4 regions of the Paenibacillus sp. NRS-1760 genome follow, and region 1 is predicted to be linked to each of the others. Evidence: riboswitches for the same ligand, from Rfam matches in the RefSeq annotation. Region 1 holds a riboswitch; each other region holds the start of a gene.
What was found. A riboswitch is a leader RNA that binds a small molecule or an ion and turns the genes downstream of it on or off. The one in region 1 is predicted to bind cyclic di-AMP.
Positions count from the first base shown of each region.

Region 1 (3,904 bases):
CCACAACAATCATCCAAGGTGGAAGCTTCCAAAAAACAAGCATAATAAACAATACGGCAGCCAGCATAAAATCACCTGACTCTACTATCGCGCTAGTCCAAAGCGGATCATACAGTGCAGCCAGCAATATGCCAACTACAGCGGCGTTAACGCCAACTAATGCACCTTGGATTTTTGAGTTATTTCGCAACATATTCCAAAACGGCAATGTTCCAGCAACGAGAAGAAATGCCGGTAAAAAAATTGCAGTAGTTGCAACAATGGCTCCAGTTAATCCACCAGAGAGAGTACCAAGATAACTAGCGAATGTAAAAAGTGGTCCAGGAACAGCCTGCGCAGCGCTATAACCTGCTAAAAAATCCGATTCATTAACCCATCCGGTAAAGACAACTTCATTCTCAAGTAGCGGCAGCACAACATGTCCGCCTCCAAACACCAGTGAGCCTGCACGATAATAGCTATCGAACATCGCAATCCATTCCATATTTCCCCATTGCCTTAGAAATGGCAAAACAATTAGAAGCGTGAGAAATATAACGAGGCAGGAGATCGCAAGGGAACGGCTAATTCGAATGTTCAGATCAGGAGTTCCCTCGACTGTTTTCATACGATATAACCATACCCCGATCAGTCCAGCTGCAGCAATAATGATCACTTGACTATAGGCCGCTTGCCAATATAACGTTACCGCAGCAGCGATGACTGCTATCGTAGCTCTATTTCGATCCGGTGTTAGTTTCTGCCCCATCCCTAGAATGGCATGAGCAACGATGGCCACCGCTACAATTTTCAATCCATGAATCCAACCTGTGTTTCCAAGATCAAATCCTTGCAGCAGAAAAGCAAAGGCCACTAATGCAATGATCGATGGCAGTGTGAACCCTAACCAAGCCACTAGTCCGCCCAATAACCCAGCCCTAACTATCCCTATACCGATCCCAACTTGACTGCTGGCTGGCCCGGGTAGAAACTGACATAAAGCAACGAGGTCTGCATAACTTCTTTCATCCATCCATTTACGGCGACGAATATACTCATTGTGAAAATAACCCAGATGGGCTATCGGACCTCCAAATGAGGTAAGTCCTAGTTTAGTAGATACAGCCAGTACCTCTACCAAAGATGCGATTGTTCCTCTTTTCAATCCTATAGCCTCATTCCATTACTCATGATACTTACATTGTAAGCTTGCGAATTATTGACTTACAACCCTTTAACAAATACTTAATAAATGGTTACATAAAAAAAACCACCTCGTAAGGTGGTTTGTAAAATCATTACGCTTTATTTAGACTCCATCATCGCAGCAAATGTATCTTCCGTTACGACACGCCTTGCTGTTACATAACGCTTTGCGTAATAAGAATCGTTAAGATTTGTAATCGTAACCCCTTTGCTTGTAGAAGAATGAGCAAATTTACCATCCCCAATATAAATGCCCGCATGAGAAACGCCTTTGCCGCTTGTGTTGAAGAACACTAGATCACCCACGCGTAGTTCATCTTTATTGACCTCTGTGCCTGTGTCTGATTGCGATTGAGATGTTCTAGGCAGCTTAACATCAAATTGATTAAAAATATGTAGAATAAAACCCGAGCAGTCAAACCCTTTGCTCGTTGTGCCTCCCCATTTATAAGGAGTTCCAACAACCTCGCTTATGGAATTCGTAAGCACTGACTTGTCCGACTTATCTGCAAGCACGCTTCCTCCTCCAGTAAGCAGCAGCAAGCAGGATAACAATAAAATAAAACCCTTCTTCAAAACAACTTCTCCCTTCGGTGCCTACGAGGTTAGCTTATGGGTTCGGTTGAAGATCCCTATGCTTAAATAAATACATTAAGCAATTCACCCTGGGTGGTTCCCCCGTTTCCGATATACAGAACTCGGCATGTGAATAAACCTTATAGTATCGTTAAATTCGATTGTTTTTACCATAATCCTGCAATTGGTTTATTAGAATACTTTCATTTTTCTTCATTATTAATATTTATTTAGCTGTTCACTACATGATTTTTGTCAAAGGTGCTGATTTTTTTGTCATTAAAATAGATGAATTTGCAATCACAATTTCAAAATATAACGGTTTAAACACAAAAAAAGAGTATCCGTATTTTCATACAGTTACTCTTTCTAGTTAAGCAAGTTTCGCCAAAATATCGACCTTTTGCCAAGAACGTCTCCTCCATCTGTAGAGCATCAGTAAAGCTCTTATCCATTCATCGATTGAAAAGGCCAACCATATTCCTACCAACCCCATGTCGAACACAATCCCGAACACGTATGCAAGCGGTACACTAATCCCCCACATGGATACTAACCCGGCAGCAACTGGAAATTTCACATCTCCAGCCGCATTTAGACAACTGATAAGCACCATGTTGCAAGCCCGAGCCGGCTCCAGCATAATCGATAACAACATGAGCTGCTTGCCTAACAATATAATTTCTGCATCATTAGTAAAGAGGCTGAGCAATAGACCTGAGAAGCTATAGATGAAAATACCAAGCGCAAGCGAAATGACAAACGCCAGCTTCAAACTTTGAATACTGGATCGATAAGCATCATCCTTCTGATGGGCTCCAATCAGATGTCCAACAATAATTTGCGTTCCTTGACCTATTGCCATTGAAAAAACAAAAACAAAAGAAGTTATGCTCTGCGAATAAATTTTTGTCGTTAACGCTGCCGTACCGATCAGCGTGATTAGATATGTGATTACAACCTGTGAAAGATTATAAGAAACATGCTCACCTGCCGAAGGAATACCTAGTTTAAATATAAGGCCAATATTTTTTCTTTGAATCTTAAATGGACTAATCAAGCCAACCTTATACTCCAAGCTTCGAATACATAATATCAAATAAGCGATCATCCCTATGGCACGGGTTATCCATGTAGATGCTGCTACTCCTTCTACACCTAAATTAGGTAAGCCGAAGGGCTCCATCAGCACCAGATAATTTAAAGTAATATGCAGTACATTTATCCCCAATGCGATGAACATCATTTCTTTCACAATACCGCGGCATCGTAAAATAGTACCTAACGTCATGCTGATTGCTGTGATGAAGACGGAGCTGCCGACAATCGATAAATAGCTGACTCCTTCTGCCATCACATCCTGGGGCACTTTAAAAAGCGCTAAAAACACGTCGGCATAGACAATCAATCCTACGCTAGCTATTAAACCAAGCATAACATTCAAAGTAAGCGCCGTTCTCCCGATTCGATCGGCGCCATGCAAGTTGCCTGCGCCGAGCCATTGATTGAGAATGACACTTGTACCCACCGTAACAAAGCCAAACATCAAGCCCACTACAACTAAAATCTGGTTAGCTATCCCAACCGCTGCCACTGCTCCATCAGAGTAGCTGCTTAGCATCATCGTATCGACCGTTCCAATCAGCATCCCAAATAAAGCTTCAATAAAGATAGGCCATGTTATCGAGATGATGCTCTGTTGGCGCGGATCAACCTGTTTACTCATTCAAATTCACATTCTTCCTGTTCATGTACTACCCTGCTGTTATCGTCAGACTACTGTTATCATGTATGAGAGTACACCCTATTTAACAAACAAGGGTTGAGAGAATGCGCCAAAACCGCCTTCCAAATAAACTGCCGCCCTTACGTAACCTTCGTCACCACGACACTTGTAACTAACGCTATTGAAACGACCGGAAGTCTCGTATAGTACATTTCCGTCTTTGCCGAACAAAGTTGCATATTTGTACATCCGGTCCAATCCTTCACTCGCAAGCAGCTTAAACTCGATCGTCCCATCCGTTGTATGGATAGATTCAAACCCATAGCCTGTGGAAACATAGAAGCTTCCGGATTTCATCGCTGCAGTAATACTCTCATTGGTGTTTTGCTCTGCGAGCACCATATTCCAAGTTCGTTT
Region 1 is NZ_JBITPK010000013.1:311,883-315,786, reverse strand. It holds gene ACIFSR_RS16945 (chromate transporter) at 1-1,150, opposite strand, end outside; gene ACIFSR_RS16940 (C40 family peptidase) at 1,285-1,761, opposite strand; cyclic di-AMP (ydaO/yuaA leader) riboswitch at 1,765-1,899, opposite strand; gene ACIFSR_RS16935 (MATE family efflux transporter) at 2,135-3,487, opposite strand; gene ACIFSR_RS16930 (phosphoesterase) at 3,566-3,904, opposite strand, start outside.

Region 2 (3,904 bases), on a different contig from region 1:
CCCTGCTCTCCGAATAAGAGGCAAGGCGTTCTCGTACGAACCGTTCCAGCTTGGATAATCCTTTGGACGATCCTTGCACGTTTGTGCCGCCTAGGGCGCATGAAACGGATTCGGGCAAAGCGAAGGACAACGCAACCTTGGCATTAATTTCGCTTAAGGTAGCAAGCTCATGAATCGTCGTTTCACTCATTGGGCTATAGCACTCCAGCATAAAGCTGCTCCACTTGCGATAAAAGGGTGTGAAAACCTTGTATGGCTCCATTTTTCGAGCAAATGCCGGGAAAGCATCTAGATCAGCAAGAGGTGAATCGGCAATAGACATCCAGCGGCGGCCAAGGCTGCGTGTGATTAGCCCAAGCTGCTCATCTCGCTGCCGTGAGTAAGGCGTATAGTCTGTATGAACAATAACCTCATCAATAGGATGCTCATGCAGCAGTGCTTCGGTGATCGCAGCAGGATTACCATAAAGCACATGCAGTTCCTTTCCTGCATTAGAATAGCTGTGCAGAAGCGAGGCGGCTTGCGCCATGAAATTTCGACCGCTATGACTAGTTAAACGGCCATCTCCTGTAATAACGGGATCTATGATTAGCAAATGAATGCCTTGTTTCTCTTTTTTCTTCAAATAATCAAAAGCGCGCAAATCTGCAATACGCAAATCCTTGCGGTGAATAAACAAATACATCAGTGATAGCTCCTTCCATAAGCGCAACAGTGAACGGCCGCATTCCAGCTGGAATGAAACAGCAAAGCCGCAAGTCATTTGTCGTCAGAGGACAAAAAACTGCGGCTTTGCTAGATGAGTCTACCCGTTCAATCCTCAAGAAGAGGGATTAGGTTGCTCTATTTTACGTCAACGTTGGCTTGGTATGAATCAGCATCCATGATACGACGAGCAGTTACATATCGTCCCTCATAGTACTCGGAGTTAAGTTTGTCAGTTACAACGCCTCTGCTCGAGGATGAATGTACAAACTTTCCATCTCCAATGTAAATGCCAACATGGGATACGGCGCTATTATTGCCGCCAACTGTGTCGAAGAACACAAGATCTCCCGCAATGAGGTCAGCCTTAGCGACCTTTGTACCTTCTTTTGCTTGCGAACCAGAAGTACGTGAAAGCTCAATGCCCATTTTCTCGAACACATAGCTCGTGAAGCCGGAGCAATCAAAACCTTTCGACGACGTTCCGCCGCTTTTGTACGGAGTGCCAATAAGATCATTAACAATTCCGTTCAATTTTGAGTCAGCGAAAGCGCTTCCCGCTTGAAAAGCGAGCACGAGAACGAGACCCAGGATTAATGCGGTAATCTTCTTCAATTGTGAAACTCCTTCCAATGCCGACGAGGTTAGCTGTGGGGTTCGGTTGAAGGCTCCCTATGATTCCTCGGGCGTTTGAAAAAAACTCAAACGTCGGAATCAATTCACCCAAAGTGGTTCCCCCGTATCCCAATAGGGAATTAGGCAGTTTTTTTATTGCTTTGAGAAATATTCGATTATTTTCAATGATCTCCTGCCTTTAGTGGCAATTTCTAATAATTCTCATGTAACCTTTTGACAATTTGCTTCGTTAAACCGTTCTTTCTGTAATATAAACACGCCATAGTAGTGCTTTCTAACTAAATACATGGAGTCAATTTCATTAATTATGTGGATGTTGTGTAAAATATACCTATTTGTCCTTTAGGTGCTATATCGCAAGGACTAGCTTAAAGTGCCGTAAACGGCGGTATTTCACTATTTTGCTCCTAATAAATTAGAAAAATCTCATCTATATCACTCGTGAATAAGCGTAGATTCAGACAGCCTAGCTGCTGCTCCAGATAGAGCGGCAGAAATAGACAAAGGAGGCTGTTCATGAGAACAGCCCCCTTTGGGCAATCGAAAAAAAGTTTTATTTTGCAGTAACGATTTTTTCAGAAATGAGCTGTGGATCGTTGTTTTTTTGCTGCATCCAAAACTGTACCTTGTATTTTCCAGCATTTTTAAAATCGTAGGAAACGAGCTTGGAGCTGAACCAAAAGGTGTCTTTTTCGACGAACTCTTTAAAATCATCATCATCCTGGCTGCGGCTGTCGATTGTCGTTTCCTTATCATTAGGATCAACGATGGTCACTTTGAACTCTGAAATCGCCATATTCAAATTATCGATTTGCGCTTGCACTAAAAATTTCTGAACACTGCCTTTATCAACCTGTCCGAACATAGCTCGCTTCTCGTTCATTAGAAACATATGCACATTGGGCTTTTGAATAATGAGCTTCTTATCACTGCTCTTCCATTGGACGAAGGCTTGGAGGCTGTCGCTTAAAGAACGAATACTAATATAAACCTTATCATCCACAACGACAGCATCGTCAGTGGATTGCTTATTATTATAAAGGAGCGTTACCTTCTGAAATAGTTTGTCTGCTGCAACCAATGAACCGCCCGATAAGAGCAATACCATGGATATAATAACTAGTTTTTTACGCATCATTTGTGAATATCCCCCATTTTTGATTTTCTTTCAGTTATTTATACAGAACTGCCATCATTTAGTTGCGGTTAGTTGTAAAAAAAACCTCCACACCACAGCAAAGCGTGGAATGAAGGTTTATTTTTGCTTCAGCATCTAGAGGACGCTGAAGGCTTTTTTGGTTTGCTACATTCTTTTCGTTTCCAAAAAGTCATATTGCGCGGCAATCGTCCAAACCTTCATCAGTGTTTGAATGAGATAATAGCCTTGATGCAGGATAAGTGCAATTAGCCCGGCCCAAAGCATGGAGAGACTTGTCACCACAAGCCCAGCAGCCGCTCCAATCCCCCACATGATGAGCGACACAGCTGCATAGGTGAGGAAATTTTGGAGAGCGTGCCATAAGGAACGGAATATGCTTCCTCCTGATGCAGCGCTGAATTGCATGGCTAGAAACAGCAGATGCAGTACTGTGCCCCATAGGAGCCATAGAAGGGCTCCAGGGAGCACCGTTTGCAGTAGCTCTGGAATAGAGCCGCTCTCTAGCAGAGCATCCAGTGAGCGCGGCAGCACATACCAAGCAGGAGCCACAGATAAAATAACCTCGATCCAGTAAAGCAGAACTACAGGCTTCCAAGCTTTGCGAATGCCTTCTAGAAATCGTGTCCCTCCATTCGATCTGGACTGATTTAACGAATAGAATAGACCGGCATTGAATAAGGGAGTGATCAGCATTCGGGCAACAAGGAGACCGCCCAGCGTCCAGACGTAAGGATTAATGAGATCGGTCTTGAACAGCTGGAATTGTGCTTCGGTCATGAATAGCTGAACGGCTGCTTCTGAAGGAGCGGAGCTTGGATATCGCCGCAGCAGCGGAGCTACGACCGAATCAATGAAGCGGTAAAGGAAGAACCCCCAGATCAGCTGATAAAGAAATAATAAAACAACAATGTAAAAATGTTTCACCGCTAACCGCCAGCCTTGCTTCAAATGTATTTTCATCGTTTATCGCTCCTTGAACGCAATTACTTACCAGCTCAGCGACCCGAGCAGTCCTTCAATTAGTTGGACAACGCCGAGGCTCCATCTCGTGCGTTTATCCTCTGGCAGCTGAGCCTGCATGTAGTTGTTAATGAGCTTATTATCAAGCACATTGCTGTTGTTTGGGTCAACGACCGCCCATTCAAGCGGAGCGGAATGCAGCTGTTTATATTGCATATGGGATTCCTGAGTATCCCAAAGCTTTGTTATTTTGGTGCCGTCAGTAAACTTCATCAACACTTTTATCTCGCCATTGCTGCCGCCGTTTTTCTTAATGAGTACAACAGATTCATACATCTCAGCACCATCTTGGGTGACTGGGCGTACATGAATCGATTCGATCGAAAAGTCGGCCATTTTGTTGCCGTAGACATATTGGCTGAAATAATCATTCCATTTCGTTTT
Region 2 is NZ_JBITPK010000002.1:40,379-44,282, reverse strand. It holds gene ACIFSR_RS00210 (deoxyribodipyrimidine photo-lyase) at 1-685, opposite strand, end outside; gene ACIFSR_RS00205 (C40 family peptidase) at 844-1,320, opposite strand; cyclic di-AMP (ydaO/yuaA leader) riboswitch at 1,324-1,477, opposite strand; gene ACIFSR_RS00200 (hypothetical protein) at 1,895-2,479, opposite strand; gene ACIFSR_RS00195 (hypothetical protein) at 2,645-3,460, opposite strand; gene ACIFSR_RS00190 (M1 family metallopeptidase) at 3,488-3,904, opposite strand, start outside.
Region 2: another riboswitch for cyclic di-AMP. It lies ahead of ACIFSR_RS00205 (C40 family peptidase); the one in region 1 lies ahead of ACIFSR_RS16940 (C40 family peptidase).

Region 3 (3,904 bases), on a different contig from region 1:
GCAGCCCAAGCAAGCACGGGCATCAGCCAAAGAATGCCCATATTGTATGGGGATTGTGAGGCATCTGATGTTTCCCAAGTGCCAATGGACAGCTTCAAGGCGATAAAGATAACCGATTGAATTGCGAATAGGATGATCGCGAATAAATAGGACAAGCCCACGCTGCGCCAAACATAATCGCCATACCCTCTCTGACCGAAGCGCGGCCATAAAGCGCGGCCCTGCGCCTTCCAGAGGCCGTCTCCGGCAACGATGGATACATAAATGGAACCTGCCATTGGAATCGCTAGCAGAACACTTACGATGGCAGTGATCGAAACGGTAGCGCCTGCCATATCCGTCTCGCCGAGCGTAGCCCGGATACCATCCAGAACGTTTAAATTCATGATCGTATAAGTAATTAAATAAATGATCGTTAATACGATTCCGTATTTAAAGGATGTATGTTTTCGATACAAAACGGAGTAAATAATAGCTAAGACAAATAAAACGAAGCTCATGAACAGATAACCGATAGAGGTAAGGTATCCAGCTATTTTATCTTGTTTCTTTACATAGTTTATGTAATCGGATGGAGCCTCGAATATCGGTTTATATTTAGTAATGATCGTACGGTCATTCACGACAAGAGCGTTAACCAATACGTTAAGATGAGCATTTTTAATGGAATAACCTGCAGGAGGCTTAGGCTGCCAGTCGCCATTAGGCAATATTTGACCGCCTATGAATTCAGTACCGCTGAAATTTCCTGCAGTTAGGAAGGCAATAGCTTCTTTTGCTTTATCTGCATCTGATAGCTGTTCCCCCTCAAGCTTCAAGTTCCAAGCTACGACTTTCCCGCTATGCATATGTAGATAAACATATCCGCTGCCGCCGCTTGCGAATTTAAGATCAACCTGAAACGTATCTGTAGGAAACCTAGGGTCATATTTATCCGTATATGCTTTGACTAGCTCATATTTAGATAAGTAGCCATTCATAATTTTATCGGTTTGATGTACGGCTTTAGCCGATTTCACCTTCAAGCCTGTTTCTTTTTCAACAAATGCAGACGCCTTATCCTCCGCCGCTGATTTCGTTATGACCTTGGTATTCATTTCGCCAGATGAGATAGCCGTAATCATGGGAACGATTTGTACGGCCCCATAAATAATAAAGCAAGCAACTGCTGCCCATATAAATCGTTTCCATTCATTGGGTTTAATAGAATCAATCATAGTTTCACCTCAACTGTCTTCATAATAAATAGCTCATTTTATTACCTTAACATATGAATCCCTAAATTATCCAATGAAAATGACCGTTTGTTTTCAAAAAAATGCGAAATAACGATGTCCAGCAAGCTAGCTATGTGCTGGTTCGTCCCATTGCCCTAATTTGAGCTAATATCGTCCTGTTTGTCATAAACGTCACCTTTATATCAGGAGTGCTTAGGGATTATAATCGTTATCGTCATACTAATTGCATAGCATAGCCGAATTTCCTAAGGAAATCGGGGGAACCATAAAGTTGTCTAAATGGATGAACCTGCTGAAAGCAAAGCAGTTTAACATTAGATAGCATGGGGTGAATTTTAGCGGTGAAGCATCGTCTTCTTCCGCTGAATAGGGCTGCCTGTCCAGGCCCGAATCCGTCAGCTAACCTCGAAGGCGTATTGGAACAGGACTCATCGCACGAGCACTTGAGTTTCCAGTGCTTTTTTTTATGCTTAAAAACAAAAATGACAATATGACATAATCAAAAAGAAGGGAAATGGATGAAGGTTAGTTGGAATGTTTTGAAGTGGTCACCCCCGCGTATTTTGGTAAGTGGATTCGCTCTTATTATATTGCTGGGTGCCTTATTATTATCCATGCCTTTTGCATCGGTAAGCGGTGAGAGATTGCCTTTTATAGATGCGCTGTTTACGGCAACTTCGGCAACCTGTGTAACAGGGTTAGTTGTCGTTGATACTGGAACTTATTTCTCTATATGGGGTCAAATCATATTAATGTGCCTGTTCCAGCTTGGTGGACTCGGATTTATGACGATGGCGACGCTGGTAGCGCTCGTACTTCGCAAGAGGATTTCGCTGCGTGAGCGGCTTTTGCTGCAGGAATCCATGAACCAGTCGAGCATGGAAGGCATCGTGCGTTTGATTAGACGCGTTATTGTGTATTCATTGACAATAGAGCTTATTGGCGCTGCGTTGTTTGCTTCGAGGTTTGCATTTGATATGCCGCTGGGCAAAGCGATTTATTTTGGAGCCTTTCATGCGGTTTCATTGTTTAACAATGCTGGTTTTGATATTTTTGGGAACTATCGCAGCTTGACCTTATACGTATCTGATCCAGTCGTCAATATTGCAGCTATGATGCTGATCATATCGGGTGGACTCGGCTTTGTTGTTATGTCGGACCTGATGGAGTTCCGCAAAAACCGCAAGCTGTCACTGCACAGTAAGGTCGTGCTATCTATGACAGGAACGCTTATTGCAGTAGGGACACTCGTCATATTTATTTTTGAATTCTCGAATTCGAAGACACTGGGCTCTCTGGACTGGGGCGGGAAAATTTTGTCTTCGTTCTTCCAGTCGGTAACGCCGCGGACGGCAGGAGCCAATACGCTTGATTATACGGCTATTCGGCAAGCGACGATGTTTTTCACCATTATATTAATGTTTATTGGCGCCTCGCCCGGCTCGACGGGCGGCGGCATCAAAACAACAACCTTTGCAACGTTGGTCGGCGCTGTATTTGCAATGATTAGAGGACGAGAGGACATCGTTCTTTTCCGTTACAGATTAGGCAAAGACAGAATTTTTAAAGCACTCACGATTACTTTGATCTCTTTATCGCTTGTCATTATTGTAACGATGATCTTGTCGATGACGGAGGATCAAGCTTTTATAAAGCTATTGTTTGAAGCGACATCAGCATTTGGAACAGTAGGATTATCCGTTGGTGTTACGCCAGAGCTGAGCCTTGTTGGGAAAATAGTCATTGCATTAACCATGTTTGCCGGAAGACTTGGACCCCTGACGCTCGCATACGCGCTTGGGCCTCGTACAGAGAAAGAGCTTTATCGGCATCCAGAGGGCAAAATTACGATTGGATAGGAGACTTTGCAAGTGGGAATTAAAAAGAAACAATTTGTCATCATCGGCTTAGGGAGATTTGGTTCGAGCTTAGGGCGCGAACTCGTCCAGCTTGGCCATGAGGTGCTTGGAATAGATAAGGATGAGGAAGCCGTTCAGGACATGAGCGGTATTCTAACCTATGCTGTATCAGCTGATTGTACGGATGAAGAAGCGCTGCGCTCCTTGGGTGTAAGAAACTTTGATTGCGGAGTTGTCGCGATTGGCGATGACATTCAATCCAGCATTTTGACAACCATACTGCTTAAGGATTTGGAAGTGAAGCAAGTTGTAGCGAAAGCTTTGACTGAACTGCATGGCCGGGTGCTTGAGAAAATCGGTGTCGACCGCGTGGTCTATCCTGAGCGCGATATGGGTATTCGAGTTGCGCATCAGCTAGTATCCCCAAATCTATTAGATTATATCGAGCTTTCCAAAGAGTATACGATCGCCGAGCTTGCTGTACCGCAATGCTTGGATGGCAAGTCATTGCATGATCTTAATCCGCGAGCTAGATTTGGATGCAGCATCGTAGCCATAAATAAGCCCAATGGCATCATTATTGCACCGACAGCAACGGATGTCCTTTCACTTCGTGATGTCATGGTTATTATAGGAACAAATGAGCAAATAGAAGACTTCGAAGCATCCGTTATCCGTTAATTTTTTTATGTAGTGGAAGAGGCTTATCATTAGAAAAGGCAGATTAGGCTGAAATGGATTTGGAAGTGTAATATTGGAAATGCTGAAGGACAGCAGCTATTTTAAAAGCTGCTGTCCTTTTTGCTG
Region 3 is NZ_JBITPK010000014.1:698,757-702,660, forward strand. It holds gene ACIFSR_RS22485 (CPBP family intramembrane glutamic endopeptidase) at 1-1,217, opposite strand, end outside; cyclic di-AMP (ydaO/yuaA leader) riboswitch at 1,463-1,667, shown strand; gene ACIFSR_RS22490 (TrkH family potassium uptake protein) at 1,757-3,097, shown strand; gene ACIFSR_RS22495 (potassium channel family protein) at 3,116-3,778, shown strand; gene ACIFSR_RS22500 (LysR family transcriptional regulator) at 3,880-3,904, opposite strand, start outside.
Region 3: another riboswitch for cyclic di-AMP. It lies ahead of ACIFSR_RS22490 (TrkH family potassium uptake protein); the one in region 1 lies ahead of ACIFSR_RS16940 (C40 family peptidase).

Region 4 (3,904 bases), on a different contig from region 1:
GCGTGCTGCATTAGCGAAGGTTTAAATCCTAAATACAATAAGACAGTCCAGAACTAGGTTATCTGTTCTGGACTGTCTTTTTTTTCTTATGAACGAAATTAATCCAAAGAGATGTAGGAGACGGAACGTTGACGCAAAACAGACTCTTCATGGTCGTTGCTGTACGGGGCTGCATCGGCGGATTGTGCTAGGACATGCTTGACGGCGGAGACGAATAAGTCGAGAACGCGCCCATCCTGATCCGTTTTGTCATAATGATACTGGTTAAGAGGTGGTAGAGGAATGCTGCCGATAAAAGACTGAAGTAGGTCGCTCCATCGTTCTAAGTCAAGGGGCTCTTCTGTGTCGCTGGCAAATAGTTCACTCCAGCCGAAGCCTTGATTGCTTGTTAAACGAAGACATACGCGATGGCCTGCAGAATCGACGGCAAGAGCAGGAATGACGAATAGCTCGATTCGTGTGACAGATAAATAAGGGGTCTGTTCCGTAAAAAGATGCAGATTTCGTGCACAATTTGTCAACATATACATCTCTCCTTTATTCGCTTACGAGGTTAGCTGTCGGATTCGGGCTAGAGAGAAAGCCCTACCAGGGTTACAAATCCCTGGATTCACCCCTTGCGAATCGATTTCGGTCGATCGCGATGGTTCCCCCGCTTTTTCATTCGAAAAATTCAGCGTAAATAGTTTACTCTTAATTATACCCTTCATTAGCGCATCTGTAAATCAGAAGTGCTTAAAATAACGATACATAGGAGATAGCTTGTTTAAATAAAGTATGCTCTTCACGGTCATATTCACAGTTTGGAAAAGAGTAATGATTGGATTCTATATGCAATGCAGCGGCTGCAAACAAATGATATATACGCTCGTCCTTCATCATTGGATCTGTTTGAAAAACAAAAGGTGACGCAAGAGGAAGTGTGCCGATGAACCTTAGCAGCATACTGCTCCATCTGATCCAGTCGCGAGGCTTCTCGGATTTTTTAATAAACAGCTCACTCCAGCCATGACCACCAGCAGTGGAGAGTCTTAGGCAAACACGGTAACCATTCGATTCAAGCATGGAAGCCGGCAGCACAAACATTTGAATTCGTTTAATTTCAAACAAGGCAGCAGGATGATTATCCAAGCTTGGTAAGGGTACTTCAACTGGTGTAGACATCAATGAGATCTCTCCTCGATTTGAATAATTCACCGATAATACTCAGCCATATTGGCTTGCCGTCTATGGTAAACCCGAAATGCAATATTGTAAAACTGTGGTATATCGTGAAAAGGCAGCCATATGCCATATTAAAAGAAATCCATTCGTTATGGCAGCAAAAAGATATTTATTCTTCGAAATACTCGTTTATTCTCTTCCATTCTCGATTATAGAGAAATCTGATTATTCACGCATAAAATCGTTAGAAAGGGAATGAACACTATTTTTGAAAACAAGAGTAAAATTGAGAAATAGTGAGATATCGAGAGATCGAAATGAATGTAAGCGTTGCGAATCGCTCTGCAAGGCTGAAACTGGCTAAATTAGGTAGCAGGCTGCCTTTACAGTATTTATAGCGAGGAGTAATATTCGATACAGGATTTATAAATAAGTTTCGATTTACTGATCGCTGAGTTTCCGTGAAAGCGGAAGCGGGGGAACCAATAATGACGCGATGCGCCTGTTCGATGTGAGAGTCGAACAAACGCAGAGCAGGGGTGAATCTTTGACAGGTGCCATGGATACCGGTCAAAGTAGGGCGACTCTCACCGCCCGAATCCGACAGCTAACCTCGTAAGCGTGGACCGAGAGAGGAATGATGAAGCTTGTGATCGATTAACTTCGACCGCAGAGTGTCATAGACCTCTGTGGTTTTTTGTGCCCAAAAAAGCTTTATTTGCTACAAAATGTAAGAAAACGCTGAGTCCTGCAGCAGCAGGAACGGGGGAACCAACGAACGATTCGTGTGTAATCACGATTTCGCTTCATGGGGTGAATCGCTTGAAAATGATCAAGCGTAGGGCAACTCTCAAGGCCCGAATCCGACAGCTAACCTCGTAAGTGTACTCGAGAGAGGCAACAGCCATCGTGCTTCCCGCGGCTTATTCTGCTGCGGGCAAAGAAGCCGCGGGAAAAGTTCCTCTTATCCCAAGGCTTCTTTTTTGTTGCCTTTTTTACCATATGGAGGAGAATTCGGTTGCAGGAAGAGCATATTATTGTAGCTGGTCTAAACGAGGCCGGCCAATCATTTATACGAACTTTGCAGTTTCATCAATTAAAATTTATCGTTTTGACCAATAGCAAACAGGAACAAAAACAGCTTCGCAAGCAGGGCATCAGCAATGTTTTGTATATCAATACGAATGATCGTCAAAGCTGGAATGTTCCTTCGATGAACATTAGCGAGGTATTTATATTCGAGAGCAGCTTGGCGCTTAGCTGCCGCTTTGTTCAGTGCTGCAGAGCTTGGACCTCAAAGTCCATTTACGTCATCACACAACAATGGAATCCAAGGGCTATTTACAAGGGGCTCGGAGCGGATCATATCGTATTCTCTCATACCGGTGAAGTCGGTTTTCTATTAAGCAACAAATAATGCAGGAGGGGTTTACATGCAGGATTTTTATATGTTCGGGGCGTTGTTAGCTAGCTTCGGTTTATTTTACGGATTTTTAACTTGGTGCTCCAGTGTTATTGAGAAAACAGGGGGCGAGGGCCAATGACTGTCATAGCGATAGTGGCTGTATTTGTTTTCGTTTATCTGATTTATGCGTTAATTCATCCGGAGAAGTTTTAATAGAGGGGGATTTACAAGATGGATATTTTACAATTGCTTATCGTCATTGCCGTTCTTGTATTGTTAGTTAAGCCGCTTGGTACTTACGTCTATCATGTGTTCTCAAATGAACACAATCGGTTAGACAAAGTATTCGGAGGGACGGAGCGATTTATATTTAAGCTTATTGGTCTCAAAAAAAGAGAGGGCATGAGCTGGAAGATATACGCACTCAGCTTTGTTGCAACCAATTTAATTTTAGTTGCTTTCAGCTATTTGATATTGCGGTTCCAAAATGCGCTGCCGTTTAATCCAAATGGCATGGCAGCCATGGAGCCTACACTGACTTTCAATACAGTCATCAGCTTTATTACCAATACGAATCTTCAGCATTACAGCGGGGAGAGTGCCTTATCTTATTTCTCCCAAATGGCGGTCATCATGATGATGATGTTCACGTCAGCGGCGACGGGCTTCTCGGTTGCCATCGCGTTTGTTCGTGGGATTACGAGTAAAGGAACGACGATCGGCAACTTTTTCGAGGATTTTGTAAAAGCACACACAAGAATTTTTCTTCCGATTTCCTTTATTATCACGCTAGTGCTTGTCGCTCTTCAGGTGCCGCAAACGCTTGATCCGACATTCACAATTAAAACGCTAGAGGGAGCCATGCAGCAAATTGCAATTGGTCCTGTAGCTTCGCTTGAATCCATCAAACATTTGGGCACAAACGGCGGCGGTTTTTTTGGAGTGAACTCGGCTCATCCATTTGAAAACCCAAATCCATTAACGAATGTGATTCAAATCTTGTCGATGTGGGCGTTGCCGGCTTCACTGCCTTATGCATTTGGGCTTTTTGCTAAAAACAAAAAGCAGGGCTGGGTTGTATTCTCCGCCATGATGTGTTTGTTTCTAGTGTTTCTAAGCCTTGCTTACACATCGGAGAAAACAGGCAATCCTGCAATGAGCGCACTAGGAATCGACGCTACTCAAGGAAGCATGGAAGGCAAGGAAGTAAGGTTCGGTATCGCGCAATCAGCACTGTTCACAACGGTAACAGCCGCTGCGACAACGGGTACCGTCAACAATATGCATGACACGCTTACACCGCTTGGCGGCTTGGTCCCGCTTGCTGAAATGATG
Region 4 is NZ_JBITPK010000010.1:225,925-229,828, forward strand. It holds gene metE (5-methyltetrahydropteroyltriglutamate--homocysteine S-methyltransferase) at 1-25, shown strand, start outside; gene ACIFSR_RS12060 (hypothetical protein) at 99-524, opposite strand; cyclic di-AMP (ydaO/yuaA leader) riboswitch at 528-689, opposite strand; gene ACIFSR_RS12065 (hypothetical protein) at 736-1,164, opposite strand; cyclic di-AMP (ydaO/yuaA leader) riboswitch at 1,604-1,802, shown strand; cyclic di-AMP (ydaO/yuaA leader) riboswitch at 1,894-2,064, shown strand; gene ACIFSR_RS12070 (NAD-binding protein) at 2,183-2,581, shown strand; gene kdpF (K(+)-transporting ATPase subunit F) at 2,705-2,782, shown strand; gene kdpA (potassium-transporting ATPase subunit KdpA) at 2,801-3,904, shown strand, end outside.
Region 4: another riboswitch for cyclic di-AMP. It lies ahead of ACIFSR_RS12070 (NAD-binding protein); the one in region 1 lies ahead of ACIFSR_RS16940 (C40 family peptidase).